2 linked regions of the Methanococcus vannielii SB genome follow. Each later gene encodes a partner of the first gene's protein in a complex. Links are inferred from orthologs where the notes say so. Each region holds a gene or a part of one and is shown on either strand. Other genes may lie near its edges.

Region 1 (3,311 bases):
AACCGGTGAACACTTAATCAGCGGTATGGGTGAACTCCACATTGAAGTTATCACAAATACCAAGATTGGAAGGGACGGTGGAATTGAAGTAGATGTTGGTGAACCAATTATCGTTTATAGGGAAACCATTACAGGAACTTCCCCTGAAATTGAAGGAAAATCACCAAACAAGCACAACAAGCTCTACATGATTGCAGAACCAATGGAAGAGTCAGTTTATGCAGCATACGTTGAAGGTAAAATCCACGATGAAGACTTCAAAAAGAAGACTAACGTAGATGCAGAGACTAGGTTAATCGAAGCTGGACTTGAAAGAGAACAGGCTAAAAAAGTTATGTCAATTTACAATGGAAACATGATTGTAAACATGACAAAAGGTATTGTTCAACTCGATGAAGCAAGAGAATTAATCATTGAGGGTTTCAAAGAAGGTGTAAAAGGAGGGCCACTTGCATCTGAAAGAGCTCAAGGAGTAAAAATCAAACTAATTGATGCAACTTTCCACGAAGATGCAATCCACAGAGGGCCTTCACAAATCATCCCTGCAATTAGATTTGGAGTAAGAGATGCAGTTTCAAGTGCAAAACCAATTCTCTTGGAACCTATGCAAAAAATTTACATTAACACGCCACAGGATTACATGGGTGATGCGATCAGAGAAATCAACAACAGGAGAGGGCAGATTGTTGACATGGAACAGGAAGGTGACATGGCAATTATCAAAGGAAGTGTTCCTGTTGCTGAAATGTTTGGATTCGCTGGTGCAATTCGTGGTGCAACCCAAGGTAGATGTTTATGGAGTGTTGAATTCTCAGGATTCGAAAGAGTACCAAATGAAATTCAAACTAAGGTTGTTGCTCAAATTAGAGACAGAAAAGGTTTAAAATCAGAATAAACGACCACCATAAAATATATATACCTTTTTCTACTACACTTATTACACTTTACGGTTGAGTCTAAAACTTGAATCAATCTAAATAAATGAAAAAACATCAATCTAAAACTCTATTATGGAGGAATGATCATGGCAAAAACAAAACCAATTCTTAACGTTGCTTTTATCGGTCACGTAGACGCAGGTAAATCAACAACCGTAGGAAGATTATTATTAGACGGTGGAGCTATTGACCCACAATTAATCGTTAGATTAAGAAAAGAAGCTGAAGAAAAAGGAAAAGCAGGATTCGAATTTGCTTACGTTATGGACGGTTTAAAGGAAGAAAGAGAAAGGGGAGTTACAATTGACGTAGCTCACAAAAAATTCCCAACCGCAAAATACGAAGTTACAATCGTAGACTGCCCGGGCCACAGGGACTTCATTAAAAACATGATTACCGGTGCTTCACAAGCTGATGCAGCTGTTTTAGTTGTAAACGTTGACGATGCTAAATCTGGTATCCAACCCCAAACAAGAGAACACGTGTTCTTAATCCGAACTTTAGGTGTAAGACAGTTAGCTGTTGCAGTTAACAAAATGGACACCGTAAACTTCTCAGAAGCTGATTACAACGAATTAAAGAAAATGATTGGCGATCAGTTATTAAAAATGATTGGATTTAACCCTGAACAGATCAATTTTGTTCCAGTTGCTTCACTCCACGGTGACAACGTATTCAAAAAATCAGAAAGAACCCCATGGTACAAGGGCCCTACAATTGCAGAAGTTATTGACGGCTTCCAACCGCCTGAAAAACCAACTAACTTACCATTAAGATTGCCTATCCAAGATGTTTACTCAATTACAGGTGTAGGTACAGTTCCAGTAGGAAGAGTTGAAACCGGTATCATTAAACCAGGTGACAAAGTTGTCTTTGAACCTGCTGGAGCAATTGGAGAAATTAAAACTGTAGAAATGCACCACGAACAATTACCAAGTGCTGAACCTGGAGACAACATCGGTTTCAACGTAAGAGGCGTTGGTAAAAAAGACATCAAGAGAGGAGACGTTTTAGGACACACTACCAATCCTCCAACAGTTGCTACTGACTTTACTGCACAGATTGTTGTTTTACAACACCCTTCAGTATTAACCGTAGGATACACTCCAGTATTCCACACACACACAGCACAAATTGCATGTACTTTTGCAGAAATCCAGAAAAAATTAAATCCTGCAACTGGTGAAGTTTTAGAAGAAAACCCAGACTTCTTAAAAGCTGGTGATGCTGCAATCGTTAAATTAATTCCTACAAAGCCAATGGTTATAGAAAGCGTTAAAGAAATTCCACAACTTGGTAGATTCGCAATCAGAGATATGGGTATGACCGTTGCTGCAGGTATGGCTATCCAAGTTACAGCTAAAAACAAATAATTTAGCTTAACTCCCATTCCTTTTATTTAAAACACGGAAAAGAGAGGAATATTATGCAAAAAGCAAGAATTAAACTATCAAGTACTAAACACGAAGAATTAGACAGCGTATGCAACCAGATAAAAGCAATTGCTGAAAAAACTGGTGTAGATATGGCGGGACCAATTCCATTACCAACAAAATCATTGAAAATCACGACAAGAAAATCAACTGACGGCGAAGGTTCATCATCATTTGATAGGTGGACTATGAGAGTTCATAAAAGAGTCATTGACATTGAAGCCGATGAAAGAACTATGAAACACATCATGAAAGTAAGAATTCCTGACGCAGTCCAGATAGAAATTGAATTAAGAAGCTAATTTTTGTTCATTTAATCCTGCAAAAGCCAGACATATTGTAATCTGAGATATGAGGATTGCAATAAAAATTCTTTTTTTCAAATTTTAGAAATTTAAATCATAACTTATTTATAAATACGAGAGTATAATAATTATACCTTATTCCAAAGTGGATAGGGAGTAAGATTTTTTTCGACCATTGTTCAAAGTAATTATGGTATATTTTTTATTTTTTAATAAAGTATTAATAACAATTTAAACACAATATGCCCATGTATAACTTTTTTAATAAGCGGTGGTAAATTGGTATTTAAAGCGTATGACATTAGGGGCATTTATAAAAATGAATTAGATGACGATTTTGCATATTCTCTTGGAAAATTACTTGGGGAAAAATACAAAAAAATACTTGTAGGGCAAGACATTAGAATCGGCTCTGAAAAACTATTAAAACCCCTTATCTATGGTTTACTTGAAAACTCAGATGTTTATTACGCTGGAGAAATTTCTACCCCACTGATGTATTTTGGAACTAAGGATAACTTTGACCTAGGAATTGTTTTAACTGCATCGCATAATCCAAAAGAATATACGGGATTTAAAATGTGTGATATATTTGGAATTCCTCTTTCCCCTATAGATGAAATAAAGCCTTTTTT
Region 2 (3,060 bases), 570 kb from region 1 along the record:
TCGCTGCAAATGCGGAAGCAATTTTAAACGTAGTGGCTAAAAAATACGAAAAAGGCCTCTACCACGTAAAGAGTGCATTTACAAAACTCACTATGGGTGCAGCAGCCCCCATATCAAAATAAGGGGTTGAAAGTATGATCGACGCAAAATCAGAGCATAAAATTGCCCCTTGGAAAATTGAAGAAGTTAATGCATTAAAAGAATTACTTAAAAGTGCGAATGTTATTGCATTAATTGACATGATGGAAGTTCCTGCAGTACAGCTCCAAGAAATTAGGGACAAAATCAGAGACCAAATGACATTAAAAATGTCAAGAAACACTTTGATTAAAAGAGCAGTTGAGGAAGTTGCTGAAGAAACTGGCAACCCTGAATTTGCTAAATTAGTAGATTACTTGGACAAAGGGGCGGCAATCGTTGTTACAGAAATGAATCCGTTCAAATTATTTAAAACACTTGAAGAAAGTAAAAGTCCTGCTCCAATAAAAGGAGGCGCTATTGCACCATGCGATATCGAAGTTAAATCCGGTTCAACTGGAATGCCACCGGGGCCATTTTTAAGTGAATTAAAGGCAGTTGGAATCCCGGCTGCAATCGATAAAGGTAAAATTGGAATTAAAGAAGACAAAGTCGTTGCAAAAGAAGGCGATGTAATATCACCTAAACTTGCAGTAGTACTTTCTGCATTAGGTATTAAACCAGTTACAGTTGGTTTGAACGTTCTCGGAGTTTACGAAGAAGGTGTAATCTATACATCCGATGTATTAAGAATCGATGAAGAAGAATTCTTAGGTAAACTTCAAAAAGCGTACACTAACGCATTTAATTTATCAGTTAATGCGGTTATACCTACGAGTGCAACAATTGAAACAATTGTTCAAAAAGCATTCAACGATGCAAAAGCAGTATCCGTTGAAAGTGCATTCATAACAGAAAAAACTGCTGATGCAATCCTTGGAAAAGCTCATGCTCAAATGATTGCAGTTGCTAAATTAGCTGGCGATGAAGCATTAGATGATGACTTAAAAGAACAAATCTCATCCAGTGCAGTAGTAGCTACTGAAGAAGCTCCAAAAGCAGAAACTAAGAAGGAAGAGAAAAAAGAAGAAGCTGCTCCTGCTGCAGGTCTTGGATTACTCTTCTAAAATTTTACCGAAAAAAATATATATGGAAATAAATAATTTCAAAAAAGAGTTCATACATCTTGGAGGTGTACTTTATGGAATACATATACGCAGCATTATTATTAAATTCAGCAAACAAAGAAGTAACCGAAGAAGCAGTTAAAGCAGTTTTAGTTGCAGGCGGTATCGAAGCTAACGATGCTAGAGTTAAAGCATTAGTTGCAGCATTGGAAGGCGTTGACATTGCAGAAGCTATCGCAAAAGCTGCTATCGCACCAGTTGCAGCTGCTGCTCCTGTTGCAGCTGCTGCTGCTCCAGCTGAAGTTAAAAAAGAAGAAAAGAAGGAAGACACAACGGCTGCTGCAGCTGCAGGTCTTGGCGCTTTATTCATGTAATAAAGCTAAATTCCATTCTTTTTATTTTACCAAAATTAATTTATATATTTAAATGTATAAACTATATATAAATATTTATATACTATATAAATAGAAAAATATAGCATATATATAAACTGGTGAAAGAATGGAGCCTGAAATTAAGATTGTAAACGTGGTTGTATCCACCCAGATAGGTACTGATATCGATTTAGAATATGCTGCGGACATTTTAGATAACGCAGAATATGAACCAGAACAATTTCCAGGATTAGTTTGTAGATTGAGTGATCCTAAGGTTGCACTTTTAATATTTAGAAGTGGCAAATTAAATTGTACGGGTGCAAAAAGTAAAGAAGATGCGGAAATTGCAATTAAAAAAATAATAAAAGAACTAAAGGAAGCTGGAATGGAAATTATAGATAATCCCGTAGTAAGTGTACAAAACATGGTTGCAACAACAGAACTTGGTATGGAACCAAATTTAGATGATATTTCAACCTTAGAATGCACCGAATACGAACCTGAGCAGTTCCCAGGTCTTGTTTATAGATTAAGCGACCCTAAAGTAGTAGTACTAATATTTGGCAGTGGAAAAGTCGTAATTACGGGTTTAAAAGTAATTGAAGATGCATATATTGCATTTGACAAAATATCTGCAACATTAAAAGAATTAGAACAGGAATTATATTAAAACGGGATATTCGTGATTGCAATAATTGACTACAATGCGGGAAACTTAAGAAGTATTGAAAAGGCTTTTGAACTTTACACTAAAGATATAATTGTTACAAATGATCCTGAAACCATATTTAGCGCAGATAAACTAATTTTACCAGGAGTTGGAAATTTCGGAGATTCAATGAAAAATCTAGCTCAAAAAACTGGCGATTATTCTTTAATTGAAGTAATAAGTCGCTGCGTTGGTAAAGTACCTTTTTTAGGCATATGTCTTGGTATGCAACTACTTTTAGATAGGAGCGAAGAACAAAAAGAAATTTCAGGACTAAAAGTTATAAATGGGGACGTAATTAGGTTTAAAAATGTTCGAAAAATCCCCCATATGGGCTGGAATACTGTAAATCAAGTAAAAGACATCCCGATTTTTGAAGGAATAAATAATAATGAATATTTTTATTTCGTACACTCCTACCATGTAAATCCAGTAGATAACAGTACAATTTCTGGAATTACCGATTACGTTTACGAATTTCCATCAGTATTAACTAAAGGAAACATCTATGCAACACAATTTCATCCTGAAAAAAGTGGTAAAAACGGGCTAAAAATGATAGAAAATTTCGTAGAATTGATTTAATACTTATAAACAACTTAAAAACTACTAAAAAGAATTACAATTAAATAAATTTTAATTAAAATTCTATAATTAAATAACTTCTTTTAATTTTTGTTTAGCTTTTTTCTTAAGATACATATTTCCTAAAACCCCTGCAACAATTGGAAGTGGGGTTCCAATATAAACTAACCCTCCAAATGCAGCTATTCCTTTTTTAAACTGCGAACCATTGTATTTTAAAATCTGGTCTTCTTTTTTTACCATC

Evidence for each region.
Region 2: the proteins of tuf (region 1) and rpl12p are in contact, whole or in part, in a crystal structure (PDB 3WY9), measured with the Pyrococcus horikoshii proteins. The link is inferred for Methanococcus vannielii SB from one-to-one orthologs. Residues at the interface, in WP_010885563.1 of Pyrococcus horikoshii: Lys125, Glu126, Phe129, Arg132, Thr133, Lys165, Leu166, Thr169, Lys324, Gln326, Leu359, Ala360, Ile369, Glu372, Ile384, Ile422, Ser423, Gln425; in WP_010886059.1 of Pyrococcus horikoshii: Glu96, Glu97, Leu100, Leu103, Ser104, Ala105, Leu106, Phe107, Gly108.

The regions. Positions count from the first base shown.
Region 1 is NC_009634.1:730,291-733,601, forward strand. The notes cover bases 195-3,167. They hold tuf (translation elongation factor EF-1 subunit alpha), read left to right. Parts: upstream 195-1,024; coding sequence 1,025-2,311; downstream 2,312-3,167. Other genes in these bases: MEVAN_RS03480 (elongation factor EF-2), read left to right, coding at 195-895; rpsJ (30S ribosomal protein S10), read left to right, coding at 2,365-2,673; MEVAN_RS03495 (phosphomannomutase/phosphoglucomutase), read left to right, coding at 2,956-3,167. Also shown: more of MEVAN_RS03480, read left to right, coding at 1-194; more of MEVAN_RS03495, read left to right, coding at 3,168-3,311. UniProt on the Methanocaldococcus jannaschii protein: GTP hydrolase that promotes the GTP-dependent binding of aminoacyl-tRNA to the A-site of ribosomes during protein biosynthesis.
Region 2 is NC_009634.1:1,297,050-1,300,109, reverse strand. The notes cover bases 148-2,869. They hold rpl12p (50S ribosomal protein P1), read left to right. Parts: upstream 148-1,219; coding sequence 1,220-1,519; downstream 1,520-2,869. Other genes in these bases: hisH (imidazole glycerol phosphate synthase subunit HisH), read left to right, coding at 2,205-2,816; MEVAN_RS06560 (TATA-box-binding protein), read left to right, coding at 1,647-2,192; MEVAN_RS06570 (50S ribosomal protein L10), read left to right, coding at 148-1,145. Outside these bases: MEVAN_RS06575 (50S ribosomal protein L1), read left to right, coding at 1-122; more of MEVAN_RS06570, read left to right, coding at 135-147; MEVAN_RS06550 (PHP-associated domain-containing protein), read right to left, coding at 2,886-3,060. UniProt on the Methanocaldococcus jannaschii protein: Forms part of the ribosomal stalk, playing a central role in the interaction of the ribosome with GTP-bound translation factors.